DNA from 4 places in the Staphylococcus sp. GDY8P57P genome. Region 4 is predicted to be linked to each of the others. Evidence: riboswitches for the same ligand, from Rfam matches in the RefSeq annotation. Region 4 holds a riboswitch; each other region holds the start of a gene.
What was found. A riboswitch is a leader RNA that binds a small molecule or an ion and turns the genes downstream of it on or off. The one in region 4 is predicted to bind S-adenosylmethionine.
Positions count from the first base shown of each region.

Region 1: linked by a shared signal. The riboswitch ahead of KA878_RS07205 (MetQ/NlpA family ABC transporter substrate-binding protein) and the one ahead of KA878_RS02535 (methionine ABC transporter ATP-binding protein) in region 4 are both predicted to bind S-adenosylmethionine.
Region 2: linked by a shared signal. The riboswitch ahead of KA878_RS07410 (aminotransferase class I/II-fold pyridoxal phosphate-dependent enzyme) and the one ahead of KA878_RS02535 (methionine ABC transporter ATP-binding protein) in region 4 are both predicted to bind S-adenosylmethionine.
Region 3: linked by a shared signal. The riboswitch ahead of metK (methionine adenosyltransferase) and the one ahead of KA878_RS02535 (methionine ABC transporter ATP-binding protein) in region 4 are both predicted to bind S-adenosylmethionine.

Region 1 covers NZ_JAESLK010000019.1:64,280-68,968, reverse strand. Annotated here, with positions in the region: gene KA878_RS07215 (APC family permease) at 1-34, shown strand, start outside; gene KA878_RS07210 (aspartate aminotransferase family protein) at 372-1,709, opposite strand; gene KA878_RS07205 (MetQ/NlpA family ABC transporter substrate-binding protein) at 1,977-2,792, opposite strand; SAM riboswitch class I at 2,904-3,010, opposite strand; gene KA878_RS07200 (hypothetical protein) at 3,158-3,583, shown strand; gene KA878_RS07195 (cell surface protein) at 3,781-4,407, shown strand; gene KA878_RS07190 (putative glycoside hydrolase) at 4,468-4,689, opposite strand, start outside.
Region 2 covers NZ_JAESLK010000019.1:102,784-107,472, forward strand. Annotated here, with positions in the region: gene KA878_RS07400 (phytoene/squalene synthase family protein) at 1-401, shown strand, start outside; gene KA878_RS07405 (phytoene desaturase family protein) at 411-1,916, shown strand; SAM riboswitch class I at 1,997-2,104, shown strand; gene KA878_RS07410 (aminotransferase class I/II-fold pyridoxal phosphate-dependent enzyme) at 2,184-3,344, shown strand; gene KA878_RS07415 (D-lactate dehydrogenase) at 3,378-4,376, shown strand; gene copZ (copper chaperone CopZ) at 4,656-4,689, opposite strand, start outside.
Region 3 covers NZ_JAESLK010000004.1:13,046-17,734, forward strand. Annotated here, with positions in the region: gene metK (methionine adenosyltransferase) at 49-1,245, opposite strand; SAM riboswitch class I at 1,361-1,471, opposite strand; gene pckA (phosphoenolpyruvate carboxykinase (ATP)) at 1,637-3,229, shown strand; gene KA878_RS01715 (alpha/beta hydrolase family protein) at 3,291-4,061, opposite strand; gene ytkD (RNA deprotection pyrophosphohydrolase) at 4,042-4,515, opposite strand; gene yidD (membrane protein insertion efficiency factor YidD) at 4,582-4,689, shown strand, end outside.
Region 4 covers NZ_JAESLK010000006.1:16,617-21,305, forward strand. Annotated here, with positions in the region: gene KA878_RS02515 (arsenate reductase family protein) at 1-201, shown strand, start outside; gene gcvH (glycine cleavage system protein GcvH) at 316-696, shown strand; gene KA878_RS02525 (toprim domain-containing protein) at 887-1,273, shown strand; gene KA878_RS02530 (thioredoxin family protein) at 1,266-1,562, shown strand; SAM riboswitch class I at 1,620-1,725, shown strand; gene KA878_RS02535 (methionine ABC transporter ATP-binding protein) at 1,812-2,837, shown strand; gene KA878_RS02540 (methionine ABC transporter permease) at 2,830-3,525, shown strand; gene KA878_RS02545 (MetQ/NlpA family ABC transporter substrate-binding protein) at 3,546-4,361, shown strand; gene KA878_RS02550 (hypothetical protein) at 4,578-4,689, opposite strand, start outside.

The DNA of each region.
Region 1 (4,689 bases), on a different contig from region 4:
TGAAGAAAAAGAGTACATCGTACCGAAAGATTAATATAGCCATAACATAGAGCACCTATCTCATTTAATTTCATGAGATAGGTGCTTCTTTTGATTTTTATATTAAATGAGTCCGGACAAAAATAATATAATGAATCTATTTTGTGCCTTCGCAGTAGCTGACTGAACTGAGAAGGCGCTTAATTCAAGCTTTTCTCAGTTCTAATCATTCTTGCGTCACGAAAGTGATTTTACAAGCTAAGCAAGTTGGGGTTCGGAGCCCCAGCAAAGAGAATTTCATGAAGAAATTCTACAAGCAAAGCAAGTTGGGAGTGGGACAACGAATTTAAAAAGCATTCTGTCCCACTCCCATTTTGACACCTTTTTTCTTATTACCATCCTTGTCCATCTATATTATAGTTGTCTAATTGTCCATCTTGTAATGCTTGTAACGCATCTTCTATTGTATCTAGCGCATAATCTAATTGCTCATACGTAATGACTAATGGTGGCTGGAAACGAAGTACATTGCCAGCTACTGCAATCAGTACAAGACCATGATCAAAGCAATAATTACAAATCTTTAGCGCTTCTTCTGAGGCTCTCGTTTTCATTTGTTTATCTGACACAATATCAACGCCAATAGATAAACCTTTACCACGTACATCTCCGACAAATTGATAGTTATCAACCCATTTGTCCATTCGGTTGCGTACATAGGCGCCTTTTTCCGAGCTAGCAGTTAGTAATGCGTCATCTTCAATCATTTTCAATGTTGCTAAAGCCGCTTCACAACTTACAGGATTGGCACCAGTGGTAAATAGATGCGCCGGTGCTTCAAGCGTATCAATGATTTCTTTGCGACCAACAATCGCAGACATCGGTAACCCACCAGCTAATGATTTGCCAAATGTGATTAAATCCGGTGTGAAATTAAAGTGATCAATTGAACTCCATGTACCTGTGCGCCCTAGTCCTTGTTGGATATCATCTACTGCAATTAAAATGCCATGTTCACGACATAATGCTTCTAACGCCTCAAAGTAACCGTCTACTGGCTCTAGCAAACCACCATCACCTTGAATCGTTTCTACGACAATACATGCAACTTCTTCTGCTGGCACATATTTGGCGAACATTTCTTTAAGTGGTGCAAGATACGCTTCTACTGTATTAGGATTAGGTTGTTCATACATACCTCTATACTTATCTGGAAATGGAATATGATAAAAGCCATTTAATAAAGGACCATAATGCTTGCGCATATTTAAGCTAATGGCTGACATCGATAGTGACCCAAATGTTGAACCATGATATGCATTTGTAAAACTAATGATATACGGTCGACCAGTATACGCTCTTACAAATTTAATAATGCCATCATTGGCGTCAGATCCACTCAATCCAAACGTCACACGTTTTTCATAATCACCTGGCGCAATATCACATAGTTTCTTAGATAATTTCACTGCTGGTTCATGATACATATATGCAGGTGTATAATGAATCAATTTCTCAGCTTGTTTCTGAATCGCTTCAATTACCGGTTTAGGTGCATGCCCTACATTTTGCGAGCTCGCGCTTGCTAATAAATCAATGTATTCTTTACCATCCACATCTACGAGTGTCGCACCGTAACCATGATCAATGGCTAATGGGTAATATTTAATTCTTCCTGATGCCGCAAAGTACTTCCCATCTTCTTGTATTAATTCCTCTGCTTTACTCATATTGACTCATCCTCCCATAATCGACCATCCCTTTTACATCCCTCTCTTTGAAAAGTCTCCGGCCATCTTAATAAACAATGTTTCATTGATAATATTCAATATCTTACTAATAATTGTCAGATTTGTAAATATTTTCTGAATAATCAAAAATAATTATAATTTGCTATTTTTAGTTTTTTTGATGATACATATTTATTAAAAAAATGAGGGAGTGGGACAGAATTCTTTTTAAATTCGTCGTCCCACTCCCCCAATAAAGATATAGGATTATTTACTTTCGTAAGGAATGACATCGTCTCCATATTCTTTTTTAATATAGTCTTTAATTTCTTTAGATTGCATGACTTTTAATAATTCTTGGAACTTCTTATCATTTTTATGTCCTTCTTGAACTGCGATAATGTTGGCAAATGGTGATGATTTACCTTCCATTACAATTGCATCTTTAGACGGTTTTAAACCATTATCGATGGCATAGTTAGAATTCATAATAACTGCTGCACCTTCACCGTTTTTATATGTTTTAGGTAAAAACTCAGCCCCTTGCTGATGATTAAATTTTAAATTCTTTTTATTTTCTGCAATATCTTCAAACTTGGCGTCTTCAATTTTGACACCTTTTTTCAACTTAATCAGACCTTCATCTACAAAGAAAGATAAAAATCGTCCTTCCTCTGCAGGGTTATTTGAAACATAGATTGTTGATCCTTCAGGAATATCTTTCAAATGTTTATATTTTTTACTATAGACACCCATTGGCGTTGTAAATACTTTACCTAATTCTTCTATTTTATAGCCATGACTTTTCTTCTCAGCTTTTAGATACGGTACGTGTTGGAAGAAGTTAGCATCTACATCGCCTTTATCTAATAATTTATTTGGTACTTTATAATCATTAACCTCTTTAACTTCTAGATCATAACCTTTTTTCTTTAATTGTTCTTTAGCTTTCTTCAACACATCTCCATGGGGTGCAGGTGAAGCAGCAACTGTGATTTTCTTATCATCCTCTTTATCTTTGCTACATCCTGCTAACACGATAATTAAAACTAAAATACTGATCATACTTAACCATTTTCTCATGTATATCGACACCTCTTTTTTAAAATGATTCAACTACACTTCAACTCTTAAATAGTTAGAAGACATAAAAAAATACTTTCTATTATTTAAGAGAAAGTATCGATACACTTTCTCTCATCTCTTAAAGTATTGTCTACTTTATGTGAATTAGCACCATTTCGTTACACGACGGTTGCTGGGCTTCTCAGGGCACATCCCTCCACCACTCTTGATAAGAGTTAACAAGTTTTATTGAATTGATATTATATTAGCATTGGATCAAGCTTGGGTCAATATCATTTTTTAAATATTCTAAATTTTTAAAATGTGTAAGTTGTTTTACTGTAGGGAATAGCTTGTTAAACACATTCGAAGGGTTGATGATTATGTTTCGTTACAGCTATCACTTACTTAGTGCATTGTTCATTAGTATTTTATTATTACTTATCATGTTTGTCATGGATGTGGTGATGCATACGACACACCTTACTTTGCTATTAATCAACATTGATTTCATCGCAGATCCTAATAAGACACCACTTATTTTAGAACTTTTAATTCATATCATTATTGGATTTTGTATTTACATAACGTTTCTAATCATTTATCTGTTATTCAAACCTTTATACAAATTAAGTTATCTCTTATTAATGATTATTTTTCTAATCTTATACCCATTACTTATTACGTTGGCTGAACGTTCACTGTTCCAATTTAATTGGGTAGCGTATGCCTTATGGATGGTCGCACACTTGATATTCACTTTACTGATGGCATGGTCGATTCCTTATTTTTCTAAAAAGAAATGGTAAGTTGATAACTATGCATGTTATATAAACAATCGCTTATAGTCATTAAAACATCACTATTGTAAATTTAACTTTACAAATACGCCGTTCTTTAAGCTAATTTAAAGTTTCAATATGGTTTACTTTAATCCCCTATTTTAATTAAATCTGAGTGTTACACTAACGTTGTAAAAGATAAATAATGAAATGGGGTTTTCATTGTGGTGAAGGTTTCTCTATTTGCGTCAACACTTTTAACAAGTACGGTAATATTATCTGCTTTTAACGGACAACATGCACTCGCAACTGATGTAGTGACGAAAGACAATGCACAAGAAATTGCTTCGGAAGCATTATCAAATAGTGGTGGTAATCCAGATTTACAAAACTTTGACAAAGCAATTGATAAAGGGGACTATTTCAAAATTGAAAGCCACAATAAGGCAAATGCTGGTATAGGTGTCTATAAAGTTTATAAAAATGGCCAAGTCGAATATAAAAATGATAGATACAGTAACTTCAATCGACTTCAAAGTGGAGAAACATATGTTGAACACGGTATTGCGAATGCCGCTGAATTAGATGACCGACAAAAAGCAGCGTCAAAAGTCAATTCCGTAGATTGTGCACGTGAATTAAATACTTACTATGTTGGTAACGTTAAATCTAATGAAGTACCTTCGTCTCAATCAGATCAAAAGCAAGAAAACCAGCATACGACGACGCAATCATCTTTACCAGAAACAGGTCAATCGCATCATGAACAATCCACTCAACTATTAGGTGGTCTTTGCTTATTATTGGGGAGCATATTCGTAGCGAAACAAACGCATAAGAACATTGACTAAGATATTACTAAGGGAGAGAGACAGAATTTAAAAGAATTCTGTCTCTCTCCCTTTTTAACATTATTGAGTGCTATTATTATTTTCGTTGTCATCATCTTTCTTATTGTCGTCTTGCTTCTCTTTCTGCTTTGTGTCTTGTTCTACACCTTCAGGGTCACGTTCTTTCGCGCTACCTTTTTTAGGATTATAGTTCGCATCTTCAGTGTATTCGTTGCCGGCATTCCATAGTAAGAACTCATTTACACCATTATCTTTTAATGCCTGAACTTGTTCAGATACAGC
Region 2 (4,689 bases), on a different contig from region 4:
CATATGGTAAGCAATTAGGTGAGGCGCTTCAACTAACGAATATACTACGTGATGTTGGTGAAGATTATCGAAACGGGCGTATTTACTTTAGTAAAGCACGTTTAAATGAGTTTAATGTTTCAATTGCAGATGAAATGGAACGCAATCAACCCTCTGACAATTACATCAAAATTTGGGAATTCTATGCGACACTAGCGGATAATAACTACGATATGGTATTGAATCATCTCGATGTTTATAATGAAGAATCTCGTATGATTATTGAGTTAGCAGCTCAAGTCTATCGCGGTATACTAACTGAGGTACGTAAATCATCATATTCATTGAAAGAACGCGCATATGTTTCTAAATGGAAAAAACATAAAATCTACCGCAACTTAAAGAAAAAATATAAAGATTAGGTGAGATGTATGAACATAGCAGTAGTAGGTGCTGGTGTTACCGGCTTAGCAGCTGCCGCACGATTGGCCGCGCAAGGTCATCAAGTAACCATTTTTGAAAAGAATGAACAAGTCGGTGGCCGTATGAGTCAATTTAAGAAGGATGGTTTTACCTTCGATATGGGACCGACCATAGTGATGGTTCCAGATGTTTATAAAGCAGTATTTGAAGAATGTGGTAAACGTTTCGAAGATTATGTCGATATGAAACCACTCACACATATTTTTGATATCTATTTCTCAGATAAAGATAAAGTAAGTGTATCGACGGATTTGGCACAACTAAGCCAGACGCTAGAAGAGATAGAGCCAGGCTCAACGCAAGGGTTTATGCAGTTTTTAACGGATATATATAAACGATATGAGGTAGCGCGTAAATATTTCCTTGAGCGCACGTTCCGTAAGCCAAGCGAATTTTATAATCCGTTAACGTTATATCGTGGACTTAAATTGAAGACGTTTAACAATGCGGATCAATTAATAGATAATTATGTATCTAATGAAAAAATACGCAAGCTACTTGCATTTCAGACATTATATATCGGTATTGATCCGAAACAAGGCCCATCAATTTACTCTATTATTCCTATGATTGAGATGGTTCATGGCGTCCATTATATCAAAGGTGGCATGTATGGCTTAGCCCAAGGCTTATTACAGCTTGGTCAAGACTATGGTGTCAATGTTGAACTCAATGCAGACGTGCAAGAGATCATCATTGATCCTAAATTTAAGCGTGCAGATGGCTTACGTGTTAATGGTGATATTCGACGTTTCGATAAAGTACTATGTACAGCCGACTTCCCATATGTGGCACAACATCTCATGCCTCAGCACGCGCCATTAAAGCGCTATTCTCCTGAAAAGGTGGATAACATGGATTATTCATGTTCAGCATTTTTAATTTATGCAGGTATTAATCGTCAATTACGTGATAAATTGCATGTCCATAACGTGGTATTTGCTAAAGATTTTAGAGGTAATATTGATGATATCTTTAGTGGAAAGATGCCAGATGATCCATCATTATACCTTTACTTCCCATCTGTAGAAGATGCAGCATTAGCACCTGAGGATCAGACAGGCATGTACGTATTGATGCCAGTCCCAGAATTAAAAACAGGCCAAATTGACTGGCATGACCCTACAATAGTCGAGAAGGCGAAAGACGTCATCTATAACAAACTTGAAACGATTGAAGCACTTAAAGATGTCCGTCGAGATATCGTATCTGAAACAGTTTTTACACCGCTTGATTTTGAGCAACGCTACAATGCTAAGTTCGGTTCAGCATTTGGACTCATGCCAACGCTGACACAAAGTAATTATTACAGACCAGCCAATGTTTCAAGAGACTACAAAGACTTATACTTTGCAGGTGCAAGTACACATCCGGGGGCAGGTGTACCAATCGTTCTAACGAGTGCTAAAATTACGGCAGAAGCAATGCTTGAAGATATTAATCATGGTGTATAATCTCCATAAAGTAAATGAATCAGAAAATTATAAATATTGACAATCATTATTGAACTGATACAATAAATATTAATTCAATAGACTTATCCAGAGAAGTGAAGGGATTTGGCCCGATGAAACTTCAGCAACAGACTTAAAAGATAAAAGTACTGTGCTAATTCCAAAGAGGTATACCTCAAAGATAAGTGTCATAGTTATAAACTAAGCTATATGTCACTCTCTTTTGAGCGTGATATATAGCTTTTTAATTTTGTAAGGGGGTAAATCATGACAATTTCAAATAAGCTAGCGCATATTCCAGATAGTTACTTTGGTAAGACAATGGGACGCAAAGTTGAACATGGTCCATTGCCGTTAATCAATATGGCAGTGGGTATACCGGATGGTGAAACGCCTAAAGGTATTGTTGATCATTTTGCAGAAGCAGTTCGAATTCCAGAGAATCAAAAGTATGGTGCCTTTCATGGTAAAGCATCATTTAAAGAAGCGATTGTTAATTTTTATCAACGCCAATACGGTGTCACGTTAGATAAAGAAGACGAGGTGTGCATACTTTATGGTACAAAGAACGGTTTAGTGGCATTACCGACATGTATTGTGAATCCTGGAGAGAATGTGTTGTTGCCAGATCCTGGTTATACAGATTATCTCGCTGGTGTCTTGCTTGCTGATGCCAATCCAGTACCACTTAATTTGGACCCACCAGATTACTTGCCAGATTGGCGCAAAGTAGATGCACAAACATTAGCGAACACGTCATTAGTTTATTTAACTTACCCAAATAATCCTACAGGTTCAACGGCCACTAAAGCGGTATTTGATGAAGCTATTCAAAGATTTAAAGGTACGCAAACAAAGATTGTTCATGACTTTGCATATAGTGCTTTTGGTTTCGATGCTAAGAACCCGAGTATACTCGCTTCTAAAGCTGCAAAGGAAGTAGCCATTGAAATTTTTTCATTGTCAAAAGGGTATAACATGTCAGGTTTCAGAGTAGGCTTTGCGGTAGGGAATAAAGACATGATACAAGCACTAAAGAAATATCAGACACATACGAATGCGGGTATGTTTGGTGCCCTTCAAGATGCAGCAACGTATGCGTTGAATCATTATGATGCCTTTTTGGATCAACAAAATGACACATTTAAACGACGTCGTGATGCTTTTGAGAAGCGATTAAAGGAAGCGAATTTGCCATTTGTGCATTCTAAAGGTGGTATATATTCATGGCTTCAAACGCCACCGGGTTACGATAGTGAATCGTTCGAACAATATTTATTAAAAGAGCAGTCCATCCTAGTAGCACCAGGTATTCCATTTGGAGAAAATGGACGTCATTATGTGCGCATTTCTTTGGCACTGGAGGATGATTTATTGATTGAAGCGGCGAATCGACTCGCATCGTTATCTAATTTGTATAACGTATAACACTAAGACGAACATGAGAAAGGATGATAGATAATGACTAGAATAAAAATGATGAGTGTACGTGATGAAGATATTCCTTATATTGAAGAATGGGCAGAACAGCATAAGGTTGAAATAGAATTAAACAAAGAGATATTGACGGAAGGTAATGTGGATAGTGTTCAAGGATTTGATGGGTTATCTTTATCTCAACAACATCCAATATCTGAAGAAATATTTGCGAAACTTCAACGTTTCGGGATTAAACATATTGCGCAACGTAGTGCTGGGTTTGATACGTATGATTTAAATTTAGCTACACAATACGGCATCATTATATCTAATGTGCCGTCTTATTCACCAAGTTCTATTGCAGAGTTTGCCGTGACACAAGCAATTAATATTGTTAGAAATCAAAATGACATTCAACGTAAACTTCAAGCATATGATTTTAGATGGGAACCTTCAATCTTGTCACGTTCAATCAGTGATTTAACTGTTGCGGTTATCGGAACTGGACGTATTGGTTCCATTGCAGCAAGAATCTTTGCCAAAGGGTATGGTAGTCATGTTGTTGCCTATGATCCATTTCCAAATGAGCAAGTTGCACAGTATGTTACGTATAAAGAAACATTAGAAGACGCATTGCAGGATGCTGATATTGTCACAATTCATATTCCAGCAACAAAATATAATCCGCATCTTTTTAACGAAGCATTATTTTCTAAATTTAAAAAAGGCGCTGTATTTGTCAACGCGGCTAGGGGATCAATTGTAGATACACGAGCATTGCTAGATGCCATTGATCGCGGACACATTAAAGGTGCTGCGTTAGATACATATGAGCATGAACGTGGATTATTCCCTGGAGATTATCGTGATAAAGCAATTAATGATGAATTGCTAGAGACGTTAATTGCCAGAGAGGATATTTGGTTAACTCCGCATATTGCATTCTATACGGATGCAGCTGTAAAGAATTTGATTGTGGATGCACTTGATGCAGTCCTTGATGTGTTGAATACAGGGACGACGCAATTAAGAGTAAATTAAAAAAGAAGTTAGGCATGGCACACTGAATGTTTTATAACCCCGGCTAGATTAGCTTGTAGCATTTCAATCAGAAATGCGTTTTGCTGGGGTTTGCCACGCCTAACTTCTTCTATTTCACTTTTCGAATTCACCTAAATCCTAAGCGCTTTTGTCCGGACCTTATTGACGGCCTAACAAAAGCAGGATTTTTGTCGAAAAACTCAAAGCTCGACAAAACTTGAGAAGCAGTTTTGCTCACTTTTCGAATTCGCCTAAATCCTAAGCGCTTTTGTCCGGACCTTATTTTACATCGTAGCCTTGATCTTCAATGGCT
Region 3 (4,689 bases), on a different contig from region 4:
ACAGTCCTTAATTTCGACAATTTCTTATAATATTATTTAAAGCGTTTATTAACTTTGAACAGCATCTTTTAATACGTTCACTTTGTCTAATTTTTCCCAAGGTAATAGTACATCAGTTCTACCAAAGTGACCATATGCTGCTGTTTGTTTATATATAGGATGTTTTAAATCTAACATTTTAATGATACCTGCTGGTCGTAAATCAAAGTTTGCTCTAACCGCTTCAACAAGTTGTGCTTCTGAAACTTTACCTGTCTTGAATGTATCGATTGAAATTGAAACTGGTTCAGCAACTCCAATTGCATATGCAAGTTGTACTTCACATTGATCTGCCAGTCCTGCAGCAACGATATTTTTCGCTACATATCTCGCTGCATAAGCTGCTGAGCGGTCTACTTTAGTTGGATCTTTACCACTGAAGCAACCACCACCGTGACGTGCATAACCACCATAAGTATCAACGATGATTTTACGTCCTGTTAACCCTGCATCGCCTTGTGGTCCACCGATAACAAATCTTCCTGTTGGATTGATAAAGAATTTAGTTTCACTATCAATTAAACCTTCTGGTACTGTTGGATAAATGACATGTTCTTTAATATCACTTTGGATTTGCTCTAATTCAACATCATCCGCATGTTGAGATGATACAACAATCGTATCAATACGTTTAGGTTTATCATCTTCATCGTATTCTACTGTAACTTGAACCTTACCATCAGGTCTTAAATAATCTAGAATACCATCTTTACGCACATCTGATAAACGCTTCGCTAATTGATGTGATAAAAAGATTGGTAACGGCATATATGTTTCTGTCTCATTAGTCGCATAACCAAACATTAAGCCTTGGTCACCCGCACCTGTAGCTTCAATTTCTTCTTCAGAAATATCATTTCTATATTCAAGTGCTTTGTCAACACCTTGCGCAATATCCGGTGACTGTTCATCGATTGCAGTTAATACTGCCATTGTTTGGTAATCATAGCCAAATTTAGCACGCGTATAGCCAATACCTTTAATTGTTTCTCGTACGACTTTGGGAATATCTACATAAGTAGAAGTTGATATTTCACCTGAAATGAGCGCCATTCCAGTTGTTACAGTTGTTTCACAAGCGACACGTGCATTGGGATCATCTTTCAAGATTTCATCTAAGATAGCATCAGACACTTGGTCAGCAATCTTGTCAGGATGTCCTTCTGTTACTGATTCTGAAGTAAATAAACGTTTATTGTAAGTCATGATTTGCTCCTTTTACCATTGTATTTACGAAAATTCTCTTTAAAATGTGAGCTCAAAAATAAAAGAGCCTTCTTCACTATTCAAGACAGAGAGAAGGCTCTTAAACGTCCATTCGCTCTTATCGTTCAGACGATTATATGTCTGCAAACGGTTTGGCACCTTTCTTTTAAAAAAGAGGTTGCTGGGTTTCATTGGGTCCATGTCCCTCCACCACTCAGGATAAGAGAATCCGTTAAGAACTATACTACCTAATTCACCAATTAATGTCAATTTTGTTTTTACATGTTTTTTTGTCTTTTCCAGGTGGAATAATTATGGCATTATGTTATACTATTTTCATGTAAAGGCTTACAATATTGAATTTCTATAACACACGCTGGAGGGATTGGGTATGTCAGTAGATACATACAGCGAAACACCTAAAATTAAAAAATTATTAGAAAAAGAAAGCTCTCTTTTTCAACTCTCAACAACTCAACTTTATTACAAAATAATGGGTAATAAAGAAGGAGAATTAACTGAACTTGGTGCGATTAATGCGAGCACTGGTAAATACACTGGACGTTCTCCAAAAGATAAATTTATCGTTACAGAACCTTCTTATAAAGATAATATTCATTGGGGAGATATTAACCAACCTATCGATGAAGAAACTTTCTTAAATCTTTACGCTAAAGTTTTAGACTATCTTGATACAAAAGATGAACTTTACGTTTTTAATGGCTATGCAGGTAGTGACAAAGATACACAATTGAAACTTACAGTTATTAACGAACTTGCATGGCACAACCTTTTTGCACAAAATATGTTTATTCGCCCAGATTCTAAAGAAGAAGCAAGTAATATTAAACCTAATTTCACTATTGTTTCTGCACCTCATTTTAAAGCTGACCCTGAAGTTGATGGTACTAAATCAGAAACATTTGTTATCATTTCATTCAAACATAAAACGATTTTAATTGGTGGTACTGAATATGCTGGCGAAATGAAAAAAGGTATCTTCTCAGTAATGAACTATTTACTACCAATGCAAGACATTATGAGTATGCATTGTTCTGCTAACGTTGGAGATAAAGGGGACGTTGCTTTATTCTTCGGATTATCAGGTACAGGTAAAACAACGTTATCTGCAGCACCAGATAGAAAATTAATTGGTGATGATGAGCATGGTTGGAATAAAAATGGTATTTTCAACATCGAAGGTGGTTGTTACGCTAAAGCAATCAATCTTTCTAAAGAAAAAGAACCGCAAATTTATAACGCGATTCAATACGGCACTATTCTTGAAAATACTGTAGTTAACGAGCGTGGCGCCGTTGACTTTGATGATAATTCATATACTGAGAATACCCGTGCAGCTTATCCAATTCATCACATTGATAACATTGTTCTACCATCTAAAGCAGCTCATCCTAATACAATCATTTTCTTAACAGCTGACGCATTCGGTGTATTACCACCAATTGCTAAATTAACTAAATCACAAGCGATGTACCACTTCTTAAGCGGCTTTACATCTAAATTAGCTGGAACTGAGCGTGGCGTTACAGAGCCTGAACCTTCATTCTCTACATGTTTTGGTGCACCATTCTTACCACTTAATCCTATTAAGTATGCAGATTTACTAGGTGAACTTATTGATAAACATGACGTTGATGTATACTTAGTTAACACTGGCTGGACAGGTGGTAAATACGGTGTAGGTAGACGTATCAGCTTACATTACACTCGCTATATGGTAGATCAAGCGATTAAAGGTAAATTGAAAAACGCTAAATTTACTAAAGATGAAAAATTCGGTTTAAGCATTCCTACAGAAATGGAAGACGTACCTAAAACAATACTCAACCCAATTAATGCTTGGAGTGATTCAGACAAATATCGCGCTCAAGCCGACGACTTAATTAAACGTTTTGAAGAAAACTTCAAAAAATTCGGTCCAGAAGTTGAAGAAATTGCTAATACAGGTGGCTTTAATAAATAATTAAATGGTCACATTCAAAAGGCAACGTACTTGGTAAAATTAACCAAGGTACGTTGCCTTTTTATTTACCCTCACATTTCGACATCCAATGATGTACATAGTTAAGTGCTTTTTTCATAGCTGGTGGTCTAGGCACATGACCTTCATCTATTTGATAAAACGTATCAAAGTCGACACCTTTAGAACTCAATTGCTTCTCTAAATAATAAGCATGGTGAATACCTACCTGTTTATCTTTACCCCCATGTACAATTAGGATTGGCGGACTATGCGCATCAATTAATTTTATAGCATCTCTTTTGTCATAGGCGTCTTTATGTTTATCAGGATGACCAACCATACGACGTAACATGCCACGTAAATCAACACGTTCCTCATACATTAAATGCATATCAGAAACCCCACCCCAGATAATATAACTATCTACCGGATAATCTTGATAAGTTAAGAGACCTTGTATTCCCCCTCTTGAGAATCCAATCATATGTACATAAGCATTTGGATATCGTTGTTTAAGTATTCTAATAAGGTACGTTACATCTTTTAAATCAGCGTTAGCAAACTCATCACGACCTTCACTGCCATTACTACCTCGATAGTAAGGTCCTATCACTAAAGTATCATCATTTGCAAACTGCATTAATCTGGCTGCACGTACACGACCAACTTGTCCCTTACCTCCTCGCAAGTACACCACAATTCTATTTACTGCTTTCTTTAGAGGACACATCTGTAATGCTTTTACTTTTAAGCCATCAACTGTATAAGTCATTTCATCAAATTGATGCGTTCTCGATGCTATAGGCATTTTCTTAGTCGCGATAATATCCAAGGTCTATCATCCTTTCGACACACTTCAGAATTGCGTCATCTTGAATTAAGTAACTTTGCATATCCAACGGAACATCACTAATATGCTTAAACAACAATGGACCTGTCGTTTCTAAATAATCACTTTTCTCTTTAATTGATTTGATTCTCACTATATATACATCTTTTTTGAAAATAGCGTTATCCAACGTGTGAACTTGATATTGTGCTATATAGTTAATCGTTTCAGGTATACCTCCAGTTTCTTCAAAAAGCTCTCTCTTGATTGCTTGTATACTTTGTTCTCCCTTTTCAACCTTACCACCTGGAAACTCAATGCCACGCATTTTGTGCTGAGTAAAAAGTAACTGGTTCTTATATAGTGGAATAGCTAAAACATGATTACCATCAGGACAGTCGTTGTTCGTTTTGTAACTCATTGTAACACGTCTATTATCTTTATCTAGAAACTCCATGTTCTATACTACTCCCTTCAATATGTTAAACTAATTTATAATCGTATTACTGGTTGGAGGCCTATAATGTTAAAAAAATTATTTCTTGGAATAATCCATATCTATCAACGCTATATTTCACCTATGACGCCACCTACATGCAGATTTTATCCTACGTGCTCAGAATATACACGA
Region 4 (4,689 bases):
GAAGTTAATAAACTATTTAATACGCATGGTGCAAAATATAGAGAATTAGGTTTAAAAGATAAATTAAAAGATTTATCTACTGATGAAAAATTAAATCTATTAGCTTCTGATGGCATGTTAGTTAAACGACCACTAGCTATTTCTGGAGAAAACATCACATTAGGATTTAAAGAAGATCAATACAAAGAAATTTGGTTATAGTTTAAAATTACAAATTTTATTTATATAAATTATTGTAACTTTTACTTTAATAGTTGAATGAAACCTTACTGTATGGCATCATTAAATTGTAATTATTTTTAGGAGGGGATTCTCGTGGCAGTACCGAGCGAATTAAAATATTCAAAAGAACATGAATGGGTAAAAGTTGAAGGCAACACAGTAACAATTGGTATCACTGAATACGCACAAGGCGAATTAGGTGACATCGTATTTGTTGAATTACCAGAAGTTGATGATGAAATCAACGAAGGGGATACTTTTGGTAGTGTAGAATCAGTTAAAACTGTTTCTGAATTATATGCGCCAGTATCTGGTAAAGTTGTAGAATCAAATGAAGAATTAGAAGATAGTCCTGAGTTTGTTAACGAATCACCATATGAGAAAGCATGGATGGTTAAAGTTGAACTTAGCGATGAAAGTCAATTAGATGAATTATTATCAGCTGATCAATATAAAGAAATGATTGGTGAATAATTAATTTAAACTCCTTGATTGCGATCATGGAGTTTTTATTTTGTCTTTTTATCTATAAAGTAATCATCTCAGTTTGGTATGGCGTCTATAATTGCGTACATTGTTAAGTAATTGTAAATGATGTTTAAGGTATGCGCGTTCTGTGAAGAAGTAACTGATTGTTTATTATCGACTTAGAAGGTGGATTAACATGGCAATTTTAAATAAAGTTATAATTGTTGAAGGCAAATCTGATAAGAAGAGAGTACAACAAGTCATCGCTGAACCTATCAATATTATTTGTACGCATGGTACAATGAGTATTGATAAATTAGATGACATGATTGAAACATTATATGACAAGCAAGTCTTTGTGCTAGCAGATTCAGATGACGAAGGTGAAAAGATAAGAAAGTGGTTTAAACGTCATCTTAGTGAATGTGAACACATTTATGTTGATAAAACATATTGTGAAGTTGCTAGATGTCCCAAGAACTATCTTGCGCATGTATTGAGTAAACATGGCTTTACAGTACGTAAAGAAAAACGTCTAATTCCCAATTTAACGACTGAAAGGTTAGTAATCATGCATGAGTAAATCTATAGAAATTGAAGATATTAGTGAGAATTTTAATAAAGATAAACACCTCATTTTCGGATACACACCGATGTGTGGTACATGTAAAATGTCTGAGCGAATGCTCGATATTGCGAATGAAATACTACATTTACCCGTTAAAAAAATCGATTTGAATTACCATCCTAAATATAGTGAACGTAACAAAATTATGTCAGTACCTGTTCTAATTGTTATGAATAAGGACATAGAGGTAGATAGAATTTATGCATTTCAATCTGTACCTTATTTGTTAGAAAAATTAAAATAATTGTTGACGAAATTATAGTGCAATGGTAGGATATAAATTAATTAAATAGTGCGAAAACTCTTATCAAGAGAGGTGGAGGGATGTGCCCTATGAAGCCCGGCAACCGTCTAATATTAGAAATGGTGCCAATTCACATAAAGTTAATTACTTTAGAAGATGAGAGAAAGATGAATCAATGCTTTCTCAACTTAATCTAAAGTGAGAAAGCATTTTTTTAATTACATAATGAATTTTAAGGAGGCACTAAACGTGATTGAGTTAAATCAAGTTGTTAAACGCTATCACACAAAAGATAAGGATGTACTAGCAGTTGATCACGTTAACTTAAATATAGAAACGGGCTCTATTTTTGGAGTTATCGGATTCTCTGGTGCTGGTAAAAGTACGTTAATTAGAATGTTCAATAATCTAGAAGCGCCTACATCTGGCGATATTATTATAGATGGCGATAATATTAACAAACTTTCAAAAGCAGAATTAAGAAAAAAACGTCAAAAAGTAAGTATGGTATTCCAACACTTTAACTTATTATGGTCAAGAACGGTACTTCGCAATATTATGTTCCCGTTAGAAATTGCAGGATACTCTAAAGGTAAAGCAATTGAAAGAGCACGAGAATTAATTGATCTTGTTGGTTTGAAGGGACGAGAAAATGCTTATCCTTCTGAATTATCAGGTGGTCAGAAACAAAGAGTCGGCATCGCACGAGCTTTGGCAAACGCACCAGATGTTCTATTATGTGACGAAGCTACTAGTGCATTAGACCCACAAACAACAGATGAAATATTAGACTTACTGTTAAAGATTAAAGCGCGCGAAAATCTTACAATTGTGATCATCACACATGAAATGCACGTTATCAGACGTGTTTGTGATGAAGTAGCAGTTATGGAAAGCGGACGTGTGATAGAGCAAGGTAAAGTAACGCAAGTATTTGAAAATCCACAACACGAAGTGACTAAACGCTTCGTGAAAGATGATTTAGATGATGATTTTGAAGAATCTATCCAACATCTTGAACCGTTAGATTCAGATGCTTATATCGTTAGACTTAATTTCAATGGTGATAATACGACAGAACCCGTTGTTTCGTACATAAGTAAAACACATAACATTGATATCAATATTCTTGAGGCAAATATTAAAAACACACGTGGCGGTGCAGTAGGCTTCTTAGTGGTTCACATACCACATATTGCTGAAACAGAATTTGAGACATTTAAAGAAGATTTACATCAGCAACATGTAAATGTGGAGGTGGTTAAGCATGGATAAATCATACGGTGATATTTTTAAAGAGATGATTACAATGCCTAACGTCCAGTGGCCAGAAGTATGGCAAGCCATTTATGAAACGCTTTATATGACTATTGTGTCGACGATTTTCGCATTTATTTTTGGTTTGATTTTAGGTGTACTTTTATTTCTATCAGCCAAGAGTAATTCGAAAGGTGCTAGAGTCTTTTATAGTATCGTTTCATTTATAGTTAACCTGTTCCGAGCAATTCCATTTATCATCTTAATCTTGTTATTAATTCCATTTACAAGTGTCTTACTCGGAACAATCAGTGGTCCAACGGGTGCTTTACCAGCATTAGTCATCGGCGCAGCGCCATTCTATGCAAGATTAGTTGAAATTGCTTTTAAAGAGATAGATAAAGGTGTTATAGAAGCGGCTTGGTCAATGGGAGCAAGTACTTGGACGGTTGTTCGTAAAGTACTATTACCAGAAGCAATGCCAGCACTCGTTTCAGGTATTACCGTAACAGCAATCGCATTAGTTGGATCTACTGCAATTGCAGGTGTTATTGGTGCAGGTGGTTTAGGTAACTTAGCTTACTTAACAGGATTTACGCGTAACCAAAATGATGTCATTTTAGTTTCAACTGTATTTATTTTAATTATCGTATTTATAATCCAATTTATTGGGGATTGGATTACAAATAAAATTGACAAACGCTAAAAGAAAAGAGGAATGATTTAATGAAAAAACTTTTAAGCTTAATTTTAGTACTAACATTAACTGTCGTTTTAGCAGCTTGTGGCAATGGTAGTGGTGACAAAGATAAGAAAATCGTTGTAGGTGCATCTCCAGCACCACACGCTGAAATTCTAGAAAAAGCGAAACCTTTACTTAAAGAGAAGGGCTATGATCTAGAAATTAAAACAATTAACGATTACACAACACCAAACAAATTGTTAGATAAAGGTGAACTAGACGCGAACTATTTCCAACACGTACCTTACTTAAAAACTGAAAGTAAAGAAAAAGGATACAAAATTGAAGATGCAGGTAAAGTTCACTTAGAACCAATGGCTGTTTACTCTAAAAAATATAAAAGTTTAAAAGACCTTCCTAAAGGTGCAACAGTATATGTTTCAAATAACCCAGCAGAGCAAGGTCGTTTCTTAAAATTCTTTGTTGATGAAGGATTAATTAAAATCAAAAAAGGTGTAAAAATCGAAGATGCTAAATTCGAAGATATCACTGAAAATAAAAAAGACATTAAATTTAACAGTAAACAATCAGCAGAATATCTTCCAAAAATCTATCAAAACGAAGATGTAGATGCTGCAATCATCAACTCTAACTATGCAATTGATCAAGGATTAAGTCCACAAAAAGATTCAATTGCTGTTGAAAAAGCAAACAACAACCCATACGCAAACTTAATTGCAGTTCAAAAAGGACATAAGGATGATGAAAAAATCAAAGCTTTAATGGAAGTATTACAATCTAAAGAGATTCAAGACTTCATTAAAGATAAATACAAAGGTGCAGTTGTACCAGCGAAGTAAGCATAGAGGCTAGGACATCAATAATATAATGATGCTATTTTGCAAATTCATAGTAGCTGACTGAACTGAAAAAGCGCTTAAATTAAACTTTTTCAGTTCTAGTCAACCTTGAGGATGCGGAGCCCTACCAAAGAGAATTTCATTAAGAAATGCTTCAAGTAAAGCAAGCTAGGAGTGGACGACGAATTTTAAAAGAATTCTGTCCACTCCTTTAATTTAGAAAGATTTTCTATCTTTATACAGTATGCCGACACCTTGTCCGCCAGATCCCATTGTATAGTCAAATTTTATAACTTCGATGTATGGATTTTCTTCTAAGAAACGATTT